DNA from 2 places in the Mesorhizobium sp. M8A.F.Ca.ET.057.01.1.1 genome. Region 1 is predicted to be linked to the other one. Evidence: predicted binding sites of a transcription regulator. Region 1 holds the regulator's gene; the other holds the start of a gene.
The links. Region 1 encodes PhoB, which activates phosphate uptake and scavenging genes when phosphate is short. Its sites were predicted from a motif close to TGTCATNNANCTGTCAT; they were not measured.

Region 1 (7,436 bases):
CCTATACCCGGATCGGAATCATGGGCGGCATCATGCTCGCCCTTGGCCGTGCGCTCGGCGAAACGATGGCCGTCACTTTCGTCATCGGCAACGCGCACCGCATCTCGACTTCGCTGTTCGCGCCCGCCACGACGATCTCGGCGACCATCGCCAACGAATTCACCGAAGCCGTTGGCGATCTCTATACGTCCTCGCTGGTGGCGCTCGGCCTGATCCTGTTCGTCATCACCTTCCTCATCCTTGCCATCGCACGCTACATGCTGATGCGCATCGACGCCCGCACCGGAGCCTGACCGATGTCGACAGCCGCATCGCTTCACCAAAGCCGCAAGCGCAGGAATGGCGTGATGATGGCGCTGTGCGTCGTCGCCGCCGGCATTGGCCTCGCCTGGCTGGCGCTTATCCTCGGCGCGCTGCTCTACAAGGGCCTGTCCGGCGTCTCGCTGGCTGTGTTCACCGAAATGACGCCTCCGCCCGGCGACGCCGGCGGCCTGCTCAATGCCATCTACGGCAGCGTGGTGATGACGATCATCGCCGTGATCGTCGGCACGCCGATCGGCGTGCTCGCCGGTACCTACATGGCCGAATACGGTCGCTTCTCCAAGCTTACCACCATCGTGCGCTTCATCAACGATATCCTGTTGTCGGCGCCATCGATCATCATCGGCCTGTTCGTCTACGAGTTGATGGTGCGGCCGATGGGACATTTCTCCGCCATTGCCGGCGCCGTTGCGCTTGCCATCCTGGTCATTCCGGTCGTGGTGCGCACCACCGAGGACATGCTCAACCTGGTGCCGAACGCGCTGCGTGAAGCCGGCACCGCGATCGGCGCGCCGCGCTGGGTGGTCATCAAATCGGTCGCTTACCGTGCAGCGCTTTCCGGCATTGTCACAGGCATATTGCTCGCCATCGCCCGCATCTCCGGCGAGACGGCGCCGCTGCTCTTCACCGCGCTCAACAACCAGTTCTGGTCGAGCAATCTCAACGCGCCGATGGCCAGCCTGCCTGTCACCATCTTCCAGTTCGCTCTCAGTCCCTATGAGGAATGGCAGCAACTGGCATGGACCGGCGCACTCATAATCACCCTGACGGTTCTCGGCCTGAGCATTTTCGCCCGCAGCCTTACCGGACGCAGAGAGGACAGATGAAACCGATGTTGTCCACCGAGTTGAACACGCCCGAAGTGGCCGTGGATAAGGCCAAGATCGAGGTCAAGAACCTCAACTTCTACTACGGCCAGTCGAAGGCGTTGAAGGATATCAGCCTGTCGCTGCCCGAGCGCAGCGTTACCGCCTTCATCGGCCCGTCGGGCTGCGGGAAGTCGACGTTGCTGCGCGTCTTCAACCGCATCTACGAGCTCTACCCGAAGCAGAGCGCCGACGGCCAGGTGCTGCTCGACGGCCAGAACATCCTCGACCGCTCGCAGGATCTCAACCTCCTGCGCACCAAGATCGGCATGGTGTTCCAGAAGCCGACGCCGTTCCCGATGTCGATCTACGAGAACATCGCTTTCGGCGTCCGTCTCTACGAGAAGATCAGCAAGTCCGAGATGGACGGCCGTGTCGAACAGGCGCTGAAGCGCGCGGCATTGTGGACCGAGGTCAAGGACAAGCTCAACGCCAGCGGCCTCAGCCTGTCGGGCGGCCAGCAGCAGCGTCTTTGCATCGCACGCACCGTGGCGGTGAAGCCGGAAGTCATCCTGCTCGACGAACCGGCCTCGGCGCTCGATCCGCTGTCGACCGCCAAGATCGAGGAACTGATCGACGAGCTGCAGGCCGACTACACGATCGTCATCGTCACCCACAACATGCAGCAGGCGGCGCGCGTGTCGCGCCAGACGGCTTTCATGTATCTGGGCGAACTGGTCGAATTCGACAAGACCGAGAAGATCTTCACGTCGCCTCGCGAGAAGCGCACGCAGGACTACATCACCGGCCGCTTCGGCTGATATCACGCATACGAGGACCAGGATCATGGCCGAACACACAGTCGCAGCCTTCGATGAGGATCTCGGACAGATCAGCAGGCTTATCAGCGACATGGGCGATCTCGCCGGCACGATGGTCGGCGGTGCCACCAAGGCTCTGCTGAATTCCGACAACGCGCTGGCACAGCGCGTCGTCTCCGACGACGCCATCATGGATGCGCGCCAGCGCGAACTCGACGACCGCGCCATCACCCTGATCGCCAAGCGCCAGCCGATGGCCGACGATCTGCGTCATGTCGTCGGCTCGATCCGCATGGCGGGCGACCTCGAGCGCATCGGCGACCTTGCCAAGAACATCGCCAAGCGTGTCGGTTCCGTCGGCCTCGCCGCCACGCCGCGCGACTTGTCGCACTCGATCGACTCCATGGCGCAGCTGGTGCTGATCCAGGTGCAGGGCGTGGTCGAGGAATATGCGGCCGGCGATGCCGCCGCCCTCGCCAAGCTCAGGAATGACGACGAACGCATCGACGTCAAATATACCTCGGTGTTCCGCGAACTGCTGACCTACATGATGGAGGATCCGCGCAACATCACGGCTTGCACGCATCTCTTGTTCTGCGCCAAGAATCTCGAACGCATCGGCGACCATGTGACCAACATCGCCGAGAATGCGTATTATGTGCTGACCGGAACGCAACTGCCCGCCAACCGTCCGAAGCAGGACGAGACGGCGATGTCGGCGCCGGCGGCTTGACGATAGGATGATCTGCCAATGATCGCGCCACGCATCATGGTGGTGGAGGACGAGGAGCCGCTCGGCGTGCTCCTCCGCTACAATCTGGAATCGGAAGGCTACCAGGTCGAGGTGGTGCCGCGCGGCGACGAAGCCGAGATCCGCCTCCAGGAGAACGTGCCCGACCTCCTGGTGCTCGACTGGATGGTGCCGGCTGTTTCCGGCATTGAACTCTGTCGGCGCCTGCGAATGCGGCCCGAGACCGAGAGGCTGCCGATCATCATGCTGACGGCGCGCGGCGAGGAGAGCGACCGCGTGCGCGGCCTCTCGACCGGCGCCGACGATTATCTGGTCAAGCCGTTCTCGACGCCGGAATTCATGGCCCGGGTCAAGGCGTTGCTGCGCCGCGCCAAGCCGGAAGTGCTGTCCAGCGTGCTCAAGGTCGGCGACATCGTGCTCGACCGTGAATCGCACCGGGTCTATCGCAAGAAGAGCGAAATCCGGCTCGGGCCGACCGAGTTCCGGCTGCTGGAATTCATGATGCGCCATCCCGGCCGGGTGTTCTCGCGCAGCCAGTTGCTCGACAATGTCTGGGGCGAGACGATCTATATCGACGAGCGCACGGTGGACGTGCATGTCGGCCGGCTGCGCAAGGCGGTCAACAATGGCCGCATGCCCGACGTCATCCGCACCATCCGCGGGGCTGGATACGCGATCAGGGAAGACTAGGTCGAGGGCGGCTACGCCCCTGACTTCGTCATCCACGGGCGGCGCAGACCCGAGGATCCATCCCGGGACCTCGACGCGTCGCCGCAGTGCGGAATTCTGCACCGTTGCACTCTACGATCGAGGTCCCGGCATGGATCCCAGGGTCTCCTCGACGCCGCTTCGCGGCTGCTCCGCCCAGGGATGACGACCTTGAGGGTGCTCGGCCAACCTCCAGCATTGGTGGTGATTCACCGGAGCGTTAGCTCAGGCGATGCTCTTCCCAGCACCGCCTCTCGCCTGCACGCCCGGCGCGAAAATCTCCTGGTCGACGAAGCTCAAGGCGCGCATGGCGCAGCCTTCGCGGATGAGCGGCAGTTCGTTCGGCTCGGTGTCGAAGGAAATCGATTCCGAATGCTGGCCGCCGGCGGTCTGGGCGATGGCCTCGCGCAAGGCCGGCTCGATCAGGTCGAAGGCGGCGGCACTGACGCCGACCATGGCGACCGGCGCCGGGTCGATCAGCGCAAACAGACTGCCCAGCCCATAGCCCAGCGCCTCGCCGGCCTTGCGATAGGCTTCGCGCTCCGGTCCGTCTTTCTCCCTTGCCGTAGCGGCGAGTGTCCGCATCTGCGCGTCGCTGACATCGGCGACCGGTTCGGCGTCCTCGCCAAGCTGCCTGGCATTACGCCAGATGGCATAGTTGCCGGCATAGGCCTCGACGCAGCCGCGCCGCCCGCAGCGGCAGAGCGCGCCGCCCGGGCGATGGATCATGTGGCCGAATTCGCCGCCCGATGAATGCGTGCCGGTGAACAGCTCGCCCTTCAGCACCAGGCCCATGCCAATGCCGTGCGAGAGCAGGATGGCGATGAAGTCGTCGCGGTACCGTTGGGGGTCGCGCCAGCGCAGCGCCACCGCCATCATGTTGCAGTCGTTCTCCATCGTGGCGGGGATGCCGAATTCGGCTTCGAGTATGTCGGCGAAGGCAATGTCTGTCTGTGGCGTGATCGGCGACCACAGCATGGCACGCGCCTTGGTGTCGGTGATGCCCTGGATCGCCAGCGCGATGCGGGCAACACTGCGGACATCGAGATCGGGGTCCTCGATGCGGCGGCGCACTATTGCCGTGCATTCGCCGATAAGCGCCTCGCGCGACATGGTCAGCGTGTCCAGCCGGCGCTGTTCCTCGGCGACCACCTGGCCGGCATAATCGATGACGGCGACGGATAGGAAATTCAGCGACAGCACCACGGTCATCACAGCCGCGGCCTCGGGGTTGAGGCCGAGGCCAACCTGCGGCCGGCCGCGTTTGAGTAAGCCGGCCTCGTTCGGCTTGCCTTCGGTCAGGATGCCCTCGCCGATCAGGTCGGCGGATATCGCCGATATGGTCGAGTGGCTGAGGCCGGTGCTGGCGGCGATCTCGGTGCGCGAGGGCTGACCCTCCCGACGCACCGCTGCAATCACCATTGCGCGGTTGCGCCGGCGCAGATCGTCGTGGCGGATTCCCACCGACATGCTTTTCCTCCCGGTTGCCGCGGTTCTTGATCCCCCTCGAATACCTCCGGCAACAGGGTCAAATACTGGCAGAAGCGGCTGGCGCTGTCATTTATTTATTGCGAGGCTCGAAAAAAAGTTTCCAGCACCTCAAAATCCATCAGAATCGATGTTGACAGTGTTCCGGCGATGGACCAGTGTTTTTTCGAGGCTCGAAAAAATAGAGCCTTTGTGCCGGCCTTCGGGCCAGTTTGGTCGCGCCATACGCGGCGCAGGGAGGATATCATGAAGAGATTCACAGCCGCCATCCTGGCGGGTGTCGCCATGTCGCTGACGCTGGGGTCGGTCGCGCAGGCAAAGGACAAGGTCATCGGCGTTTCCTGGTCCAATTTCCAGGAAGAGCGCTGGAAGACCGACGAGGCCGCCATGAAGAAGGCAATCGAGGCCGCGGGCGACAAGTACATTTCCGCCGATGCGCAGTCCAATCCCGGCAAGCAGCTGACCGATGTCGAGAGCCTGATTTCGCAGGGCGCCAATTCGCTGATCATCCTGGCGCAGGATGCTTCGGCGATCGGTCCGGCTGTGCAGAAGGCGCTCGACGAGGGCATTCCGGTCGTCGGCTATGACCGCCTGATCGAGAACAAGGACGTCTTCTACCTGACCTTCGACAACAAGGAAGTCGGCCGCATGCAGGCCCGCGAAGTGTTCAAGGTGAAGCCTGAAGGCAACTACGTCTTCATCAAGGGCTCGGGTGCCGACCCGAATGCCGACTTCCTGTTCTCGGGCTCGATGGAAGTGCTGAAGGAAGCCATCGACTCGGGCAAGATCAAGAATGTCGGCGAGGCCTATACGGACGGCTGGCTGCCCGCCAACGCCCAGAAGAACATGGAGCAGTTCCTCACCGCCAATGACAACAAGGTCGACGCGGTGGTCGCGGCCAATGACGGCACCGCCGGCGGCGTCGTCGCGGCGCTGACGGCGCAGGGGCTCGCCGGCACCGTGCCAGTCTCTGGCCAGGACGGCGACCACGCAGCGCTCAACCGCATCGCGCTCGGCACCCAGACCGTGTCGGTGTGGAAGGACGCGCGTGAACTCGGCAAGAACGCCGCCGAGATCGCCTCGCAGCTCGCCGACGGCAAGAAGATGACCGACATCGCCGGCGTGAAGGATTTCACGACGCCTGGCGGCAACACCGTCAAGTCGCTGTTCCTGACCCCGGTCGCCATCACCAAGGATAATCTCAACCTCGTCATCGACGCCGGCTGGATCAAGAAGGACGAAGTCTGCGCGGGCGTTGCCGCCGGCAGCGTCGCGGCCTGCAACTGAGTTTGACCGCTTGAAGAAATGAAGGCGCCGCGGCCCAAAGCCGCGGCGTTTTCTCAAAAAGATTTGTGTTTCCGCATCGCGCGGATAGCTTCTAGGCTGGCTTCGGCATCCGCTTCAGACGGCCAGCCGGTTGGAGGAAATCATGACCGATACCACGTCCAACCCGCAGGCCGACACCGCGCGCGCCTCGGAACTCGGCGCAGTCGCCCGGTTCCTGAAGGCGACCGAGATAGACACCCGCATGCTTGGCATGATCGGCGCCCTGCTGCTGATCTGGGTCGCGCTGCATGTGATTTCGAGCCTGCGTCTTGGCGTCAATCCGCTCGATTTCGACAGCCGCACGTTTCTCACGCCGCGCAATCTGTGGAACCTGTCGGTGCAGACGTCCGCGGTCGCCATCATGGCCTGTGGCATGGTGCTGGTCATCGTCATGCGCAACATCGACCTGTCCGTCGGTTCCGCCGAGGGCCTGATCGGCATGGTCATGGGTTTTGCGCAGGTGCATTTCCTGGTTCGGTTCGTGGGGCTTGAACTCGGCAACCCGTGGATCTGGGTCCTGGCTCTGGTCCTCGGCCTGGCGCTCGGCCTTTTGATCGGCGCCTTCCAGGGCTTCGTCATTGCCTATCTCGAAGTGCCGGCTTTCATCGTCACGCTGGGCGGCCTGCTGGTCTGGCGCGGCGCCGCCTGGTGGGTCACGTCAGGCCAGACGGTGGCACCGCTCGACGCCACCTTCCAACTGATGGGCGGCGGCCCGGCCGGATCGATCGGCGCCACCTGGAGTTGGGTCGTGGGCATCGTCGCCTGCCTGGCCGTCGTGTTCGCGCTGTTCAACGGGCGGGTGCAGCGCAAACGCTTCCGTTTCCCGCTGCGGCCGATCTGGGCCGAGACGCTGCTTGGCGCCGTCACCTGCGCAGTCATCATGGGCGCGGTCTGGCTGGCCAACTCCTATCCGTGGCCGATCGGCATCGTGAACCGCTACGCGGCCGCCAACAACATCACCGTGCCCGAGGGCGGCCTGTTCATCGCCCACGGCATCGCGATACCGGTGCTGATGGCGGTCGCCGTCGGCCTGATCATGACCTTCATCACCAACCGCACCCGTTTCGGCCGTTATGTCTTTGCCATCGGCGGCAATCCGGAAGCGGCCAATCTCGCCGGCATCAACACGCGCTGGATCACCATGAAGGTGTTCATGATCATGGGCGTGCTGGCCATGATCGCAGCCGCCATTTCGTCGGCCCGGCAGAACTCGTC
Region 2 (7,436 bases), 680 kb from region 1:
GGCCAGCGCCCGCTCCAGCGTCATGCGGATCGGCGGGGTGAGCTTGACCGCCTCATCCTTGCCGGCTGCGCGGATGTTGGTCAGCTTCTTGCCCTTCAGCACGTTCACTTCGAGGTCGTTGTCCCTGCTGTGGATGCCGATGATCATGCCCTGATAGACCTTGACGCCCGGATCGATAACCATCGGGCCACGGTCTTCCAGGTTCCACATGGCGTAGGCGACCGACTCGCCCTGCTCGTTGGAGATCAGCACGCCGTTGGTGCGGCCGGGCAATTCGCCCTTGTAGGGCTCGTAGGCGTGAAACAGCCGGTTCATCACGGCGGTGCCGCGCGTGTCGGTCAAAAGTTCCGACTGGTAGCCGATCAGACCGCGCGTCGGCGCGTGGAAGACGATGCGCTGGCGGTTGCCGCCCGAGGGCCGCAGCTCGACCATCTCGGCCTTGCGCTCCGACATCTTCTGCACGACGACGCCGGCATGCTCCTCGTCGACGTCGATGACGACTTCCTCGACCGGCTCCAGCAATTCGCCGTTCTCGCCCTTCTGCATGACGACGCGCGGACGCGAGACGGCGATCTCGAAGCCTTCGCGGCGCATGGTCTCGATCAGCACGGCGAGCTGCAATTCGCCACGTCCGGAAACGAAGAACGAATCCTTGTCGGGCGATTCTTCGATCTTGAGCGCGACATTGCCTTCGGCCTCGCGCAGCAGCCGGTCGCGGATGACGCGGCTGGTCACCTTGTCGCCTTCGGTGCCGGCGAGCGGGCTGTCGTTGACGAGGAAGGACATCGTCACTGTCGGCGGGTCGATCGGCTGCGCATGCAGCGCCTCGGTCACCGCCAGGTCGCAGAACGTGTCGGCAACGGTCCCCTTGGACAGGCCGGCAATGGCAACGATGTCGCCCGCCTGCGCCTCGTCGATCGGCTGGCGCTCGAGGCCACGGAAAGCGAGGATCTTCGATATGCGGCCGGTCTCAATCTGGGTGCCGTCATTGTGCAGCACCTTGACCGCCTGGTTCGACTTCAGCGTGCCGCTCTCGATGCGGCCGGTGATGATGCGGCCGAGGAACGGGTTGGCTTCCAGGATGGTGCCGATCATGCGGAACGGGCCGGGATGAACGGTCGGCGCCGGGACATGCTTGATGACCAGGTCGAACAGCGGCGCAAGCTGCTGGTCCTTCGGGCCTTCGGGATTTTCCGACACCCAGCCGTCGCGGCCCGAACCATAGAGGATCGGGAAGTCGAGCTGTTCGTCGGTGGCGTCGAGCGCGGCGAACAGGTCGAACACCTCGTTGACCACTTCGACGTGGCGGGCATCCGGCCGGTCGATCTTGTTGATGACGACGATCGGCTTCAACCCGACCTTGAGCGCCTTGCCGACGACGAACTTGGTCTGCGGCATTGGCCCTTCGGCGGCGTCAACCAGCACGATCGCCGAATCCACCATCGACAGGATGCGCTCGACCTCACCGCCGAAATCGGCGTGGCCGGGGGTGTCGACGATGTTGATGCGGGTGTCCTTCCAGTCGACCGAGGTCGCCTTGGCCAGGATGGTGATGCCGCGTTCCTTTTCGAGGTCGTTGGAATCCATGGCGCGCTCGGCGACGCGCTGGTTGTCTCGGAAGGACCCGGATTGCTTCAAAAGCTGGTCGACCAGGGTGGTCTTTCCATGGTCGACGTGCGCGATGATCGCGATATTACGGAGGTTCATGATTCTGGTCTCGGAAGCGTTGCAGGCAGCAGGCCAACGGCGCTGCCTCTTTCGGTTGCGCGGCTCATACAGGGTTTTTCGCAGTTGCGAAAGGGGACGCGCGACACCAAATACTCATCAAATCTTAAGCATCTGCGTGTGAAATGATTTTGTTAACCAAGGCGGGAACCTTTGAGGGCCCGGACAGTTCGAACGTCATGACCGATAAACTCAACCGATTTTGGCCGCTGATCGCGTCCGCCGCCTTTGCCGTCCTGCTGGCGGCCAATGCCGCGCAGTCGGCCGCGACGCTGAAGGAAGCGCGTGCTGTCCTGCCGTCTGACGCGCCTTCCGCGCAGCAGGCCTTTGCCGACGCGCCCGACGGCGTCGATCCGGTGGTGACCGGCCCGGTCAGCGCCGCCTTCAAGCAGAGACAGGCCAGCGCCAACTGCGATGCGGCGGTTTGGCCCAACATTCCGATGGTCTGCTATCCGGATTGACGATTGCGAGCGTCTACGCCGATCGCACCGGGTCGAGCGTGACCTTGTAGAGTTCGTTATCGTCGCGATCCATCAGCCGCACGGTCATCTGTTCGCTGGCGCCGCTGATATCCACCAGCCCGAAGAACTGCAGGCCTGCCGATGGCGGCAGGTTCTGTCCCTGTTCGGCGGTCGGCGCCTTGATGAACTTCAGCTCTGGACCGAAGGTCATATCGAAATCGTTCGGACCGAACGTGCCAGCATGGATTGGCCCCGAGACAAATTCCCAGAACGGATTGAAATCCTGGAACTGCGCCTTGTCGGGATTGTAGTAATGCGCGGCCGTATAGTGCACGTCAGCGGTCAGCCAGACGGTGTTGGTGATGCCGGCATTCTTGATGAAGCGCAAAAGGTCGGCGAATTCGAGTTCCCGCCCCCTCGGCGCGCCGTTATCGCCATTGCTGACGGCTTCGGCGCCCGCCTTCTTGGCGGCATTGTCCCAGACGACGAGGCCGAGCGGCATGTCGGCGGCGATGATCTTCCAGGTCGCCTTGGAGTTGGCCAGTTCCCGCTTCAGCCACTTCGTCTGCTGCTCGCCGAGCATGCGTGACTGCGGCGTCATCTCCTCCTGCATGTCCGGGCCGTTCGGGCCGCGATAAGAGCGCATGTCGAGGAAGAACACGTCGAGCAGTGGGCCGTAGGCTATTTTGCGGTAGACGCGACCGGGTTCGGACGGTTCGTAGCGGATCGTCGTCATCTCATGGAAGGCGCGCGCCGCACGGGCCGCCAGCACATGGATGGATTTTTCCTTATAACGGTCGTCCGCGGTCAGATCCTTGGAATCCGACCAATTGTTCAGCACCTCATGGTCGTCCCATTGGTAGAAGGTCGGGCAGATTGCGCTGAGGCCCAGCACATTCCTGTCCATCATGTTGTACTTCCACTGGTCGCGATATTCGTCCAGCGTCTCGGCGACCTTACGCTTGCCGTCGATGACGACGACGTTCTTCCACTTGCCGCCGCCTGGCAGGTCCACCTCATCCTTCAGCGCGCCATCGGCATAGATGGTGTCTCCCGAATGAAGGAAGAAATCGGGCGTGTGCTTGCCGATCGTGGAATAGGTCTTCATGCCGGTCTCGTCGATACCCCAGCCCTGGCCGGCGGTGTCGCCCGACCAGGCGAAGCGGACGTCGCGCTTCGAGGCCGGCGCTGTGCGGAAGCGGCCGACGATCGGCTCGGAAACGACGTTGATGTCGGCGAGATCGGCCGCAATCATGCGATAGAAGATGTCCTGGTCGGCGGCGAGATCGGTGAGCAGCCGCTTCACCGTGTAGTCGCTGGCGGGCGAGGTATCGAGCGGCGCCAGCCGCGTCGCATTGGCGAAGCTTTCCGTCGACGAGACTTCGAACATGACGCGTGCCGGACGATCCGTGCGGGTCCAAACCATGCCGCTGGTGGCATCGACATCGCCGGACTGGACACCATGCGTGAAGGCCGGACGCTGGCTCGCACGGGAATAGTTGGGCAAGGCGAGGCCCGAGGCGCCAAGCAGACCGGCAGCGCTCGCGGAGGTGACAAAGGCGCGGCGGGTCATCGAAAGCTTGTTCATGGCTGTCTCCTGGATGGCTTTAAACGTCGCCATCAAGGTCCGGCCTCAATGTTTCAGCCGTATCTCGAAACCATGAAGTTTTGATAACAGTGGGCAGGCGGTTAGTCTCCCCCCACGGGGAGATGAGCTTCTCAAGCCGGCTGCGGTTCCGGATCGAAAGCTGGCCGGCTGGTGTTGATCAGGAGCGAAATACAGGCGGCGGCGATCGCCGTCATGCCGGCAATCAGGAACGCCAGTTCGTAGTTGCCCTGCAGTTCGCGCATGGTGCCGCCGAAGGCTGCGGCGGTGGCGGCGCCCACCTGGTGGCCGGCGACGATCCAGCCGAACACGATCGGCCCGCTACGATCGCCGAAGGCTTCATTGGCGAGCCGCAGCGTCGGCGGCACGGTGGCGATCCAGTCGAGACCATAGAGCACCGCGAAGATGATCAGGCTGGTCGCCGAGAATCCGGAATATGGCAGGTAGATCAGCGAGAGACCACGCACTGCGTAGTAGACGCCGAGCAGCTTGCGCGGGTCGTAACGGTCGGTGAGCCAGCCTGACAGCGTCGTGCCGATCAGGTCGAAAATGCCCATCATCGACAACAGGCCGGCCGCTTGCACCTCGCCGATACCCATGTCGCCGCAGAACGCGATCAGATGCGTGCCGACAAGTCCGTTGGTGGTGAAGCCGCAGACGAAGAAGGTGGCGAACAGGTACCAGAACACCCGCGTGCCGGCGGCACGGCGCAACGTGTTGAGCGTATGCGCCAGGAAATTGCCTTGGGAGGCGGGCGAGACCGGCGGCACGTCGTCGGCCTCGGCGCCAAAACGCACCATGCCGATCGAGGCCGGACGCTCCGGCACCAAGAAGTAGACAAATGGGATCAGGGCCGCGGTCGCGATGGCGACGGCGAGCACGACTGGCTGCCAGCCTCCCGACTGCGCCAATGCCGCGATCAGGGGCAGAAACACCAGCATGCCGGAGGCGCTGGAGGCCGACATCAATCCCATGACCAGGCCGCGATTGGTCTTGAACCAGCGGTTGACGATGGTGGCGCCGAGCACGCTGGCGACGGCGCCGGAACCGACGCCGGAAAACACCCCCCAGGTGATGAACAGATGCCATGGCTCGGTCATCAGAAGGCTGAGCGCGGTCGAGACCGACATCACCACCAGCGAGCCAATCACCGTGCGGCGCAGTCCGATGCGCTCCATCAGCGCGGCGGCGAACGGACCGGTCAGGCCATAGAGCAGGATGCCGACACCGGCGGCCAGCGAGATGACGTCGCGCCGCCAGCCGAAACTGTTCTCCAGCGGCAACATCATGACCGCGGGCGCGGAGCGCAGGCCGGCCGCAACCAGCAGGCAGAGGAAGATGACGCCGACCACGACGAAAGCGTAGCGCTGGCCAAGGGGCGGGATTGAGCTATCATGTTACTGACCGGTACGTTGCAAGATGGGAGCATGTATACGTACCGATCGGTAACATTGTCAATCGAGTCCCAAGATGCCAAGCGACAAAAATATTGAGCTGACCATCAGCGACGGTCATGCATCGGCGCCGCCCAAGGCCGCCAAGAAGATCCTCGACGTGGCCTATGACCTGTTCTACAGGCGCGGTATCAGGGCGATCGGTGTCGACGAGATCGTCAAGCGCGCCGGAGTCACCAAGCCGAGCCTCTATCGCAGCTTTCCCTCCAAGGACGAACTGGCCGCCTCCTACCTCAGGCAATACGATCTTGAATACTGGGAGCGTTTCGATGAGGCGGTTGCCGCCAATCCCGGTGACCCGCGCGCCCAGATCAAGGCTTTCCTGACCCGCATCGGCAAGCGAACGCAGGTGGCGGACTATCGCGGCTGCGGCATGACCAATGCGGCGGTCGAATATCCCGACCACAGCCATCCGGCCCGCGTCGTCAGCGAGGCCAACAAGCAGGAATTGCGCCGCCGCCTGCGCGCCATGGCGGCTGCGATGGGCGCGCAAGACCCTGACACGCTGGGCGACGGGCTGCTGCTGCTCATCGAAGGCGCCTATATCAGCGGCCAGTTGTTCGGCCTCGGTGGCCCGGCACAGTCGGTGGCGGCGAATGCCGATCTGCTGATCGAAGCAAGCTTGAAGAAATAGCGATTGGCGATACGCTGGGACGACCTCCAACGGAGATCTCCGCGATGCGCAGCCTGTTGATCCCGCTCACCCTCGCCGGCCTCTGCCAGGCGGCACAAGCCGGCGAGATATCCAGCGCCTACACCGACCTCGACTGGAAGAAGGACTGCGTGACCTATGCGCAGGCCGAGCAGGGTGACGGTGACTGGGCCGACCTCGCCTGCTCCGGCTATCGCGGCTATTCCGTGCTGATCGGATATGACGACGCCCGCGAATCGCTGTTCTACGGTTTTCCGCCCGGCGGCGACATGACGTCCGCCTGGGAAAGTTTCTCGGCCTTCAATTCGTCCGGAGCCAAGGTCGAGTGGCGCATCGAAACCAATGGCGACAAGGCAGTGCCATTCGCGGCCATCCACCGCCGCTCGATCAGCAATCCCGAGGACGAGACCAGGAAGACCGAGGTGCTGCTCGTCGCCAAGGTCGCCCAGATGGACGCCCGTGACGGCTGCACCGTCGGCCTGGTGCTGGCCACCGGCAACCCCACCGCCAACGACCAGGCGCGCAAGATCGCCGACGAGAAGGCGAAAGGCTTCGCCTGCGGCAAGGACAAGCGCGTGGTGATCGGCGACGTGCCGGCTTTCGGCCGGGTCGATAACTGACCGCTCGAGCTACTTGCTCGCCTTGGCCCGTTCAACCGCGTCGATGATCATCTTCTTGGCGTATTTGGAATCGTGCCAGCCTTCGATCTTGACCCATTTGCCGGGCTCGAGATCCTTGTAGTGCTCGAAGAAGTGCTGCACCTGCTGGCGTGTGATGTCGGGCAGCTGCGTGTATTCGGTGACGTTCTCGTAGCGCAGTGTCAGCTTCGGTGACGGCACCGCGATGATCTTCTCGTCCTGGCCGGCATTGTCTTCCATGATCAGCACGCCGATCGGCCGCACATTGATTACGCAGCCCGGCACCAGCGCGCGCGTGTTGCAGACCAGCACGTCGATCGGGTCGCCGTCGCCCGACAGCGTGTGCGGCACGAAGCCGTAATTGCCGGGGTAGCGCATCGAGGTGTGCAGGAAGCGGTCGACGAACAGCGTGCCGGCCTCCTTGTCCATCTCGTACTTGATCGGCTCGCCGCCGATCGGCACCTCGATGATGACGTTGACGTCCTCAGGCGGGTTCTTTCCAGTGGCTATGGCTTCGATGCGCATGGCTTTTGTCCCTCTCTCGATTGGCAGGAGATAGCGGGCGGCGCAAAATGGTGCAATGCGGCGAATGGTGCTTACTTGCGTCCGGCGGGACGCGATGGCGTTCGGCGCGTTCAATCATCGGCACAAGATGTTTCAGCGTCGTGATTTGCGTGAGATCGGGACTTCGCCTTCCGCGATCATGCCCAGCAGTCACTCCCAGACGAAGGCGACCTTCTTCAGCGCCTTCTGCTCGAAAATCTCGACCCCTTCGGCGACGTCGCGGCCGCCGGCACCCGTATAGAAGGCAAGTGCGTTCTGGTTGTCTTCCAGCGCCCACACCACCATGCCCTTCAGCCCATGGTCGGCAAGTCGCGCCTTGGCCGCCGAAAACAGCCG

Region 2: EJ077_RS00480 (alkaline phosphatase D family protein) is a predicted target of PhoB. The motif match lies at 3,847-3,863, and genes of this name have one in related genera.

What each region holds. Positions count from the first base shown of each region.
Region 1 covers NZ_CP034454.1:771,054-778,489, forward strand. The annotation lists gene pstC (phosphate ABC transporter permease subunit PstC) at 1-293, shown strand, start outside; gene pstA (phosphate ABC transporter permease PstA) at 297-1,148, shown strand; gene pstB (phosphate ABC transporter ATP-binding protein PstB) at 1,145-1,948, shown strand; gene phoU (phosphate signaling complex protein PhoU) at 1,974-2,681, shown strand; gene phoB (phosphate regulon transcriptional regulator PhoB) at 2,700-3,389, shown strand; gene EJ077_RS03555 (ROK family protein) at 3,633-4,877, opposite strand; gene xylF (D-xylose ABC transporter substrate-binding protein) at 5,142-6,182, shown strand; gene EJ077_RS03565 (sugar ABC transporter permease) at 6,325-7,436, shown strand, end outside.
Region 2 covers NZ_CP034454.1:86,406-93,841, reverse strand. The annotation lists gene typA (translational GTPase TypA) at 1-1,707, opposite strand, end outside; gene EJ077_RS00485 (hypothetical protein) at 1,905-2,186, shown strand; gene EJ077_RS00480 (alkaline phosphatase D family protein) at 2,200-3,774, opposite strand; gene EJ077_RS00475 (MFS transporter) at 3,906-5,144, opposite strand; gene EJ077_RS00470 (TetR/AcrR family transcriptional regulator) at 5,263-5,880, shown strand; gene EJ077_RS00465 (hypothetical protein) at 5,925-6,518, shown strand; gene ppa (inorganic diphosphatase) at 6,528-7,061, opposite strand; gene EJ077_RS00455 (GNAT family N-acetyltransferase) at 7,251-7,436, opposite strand, start outside.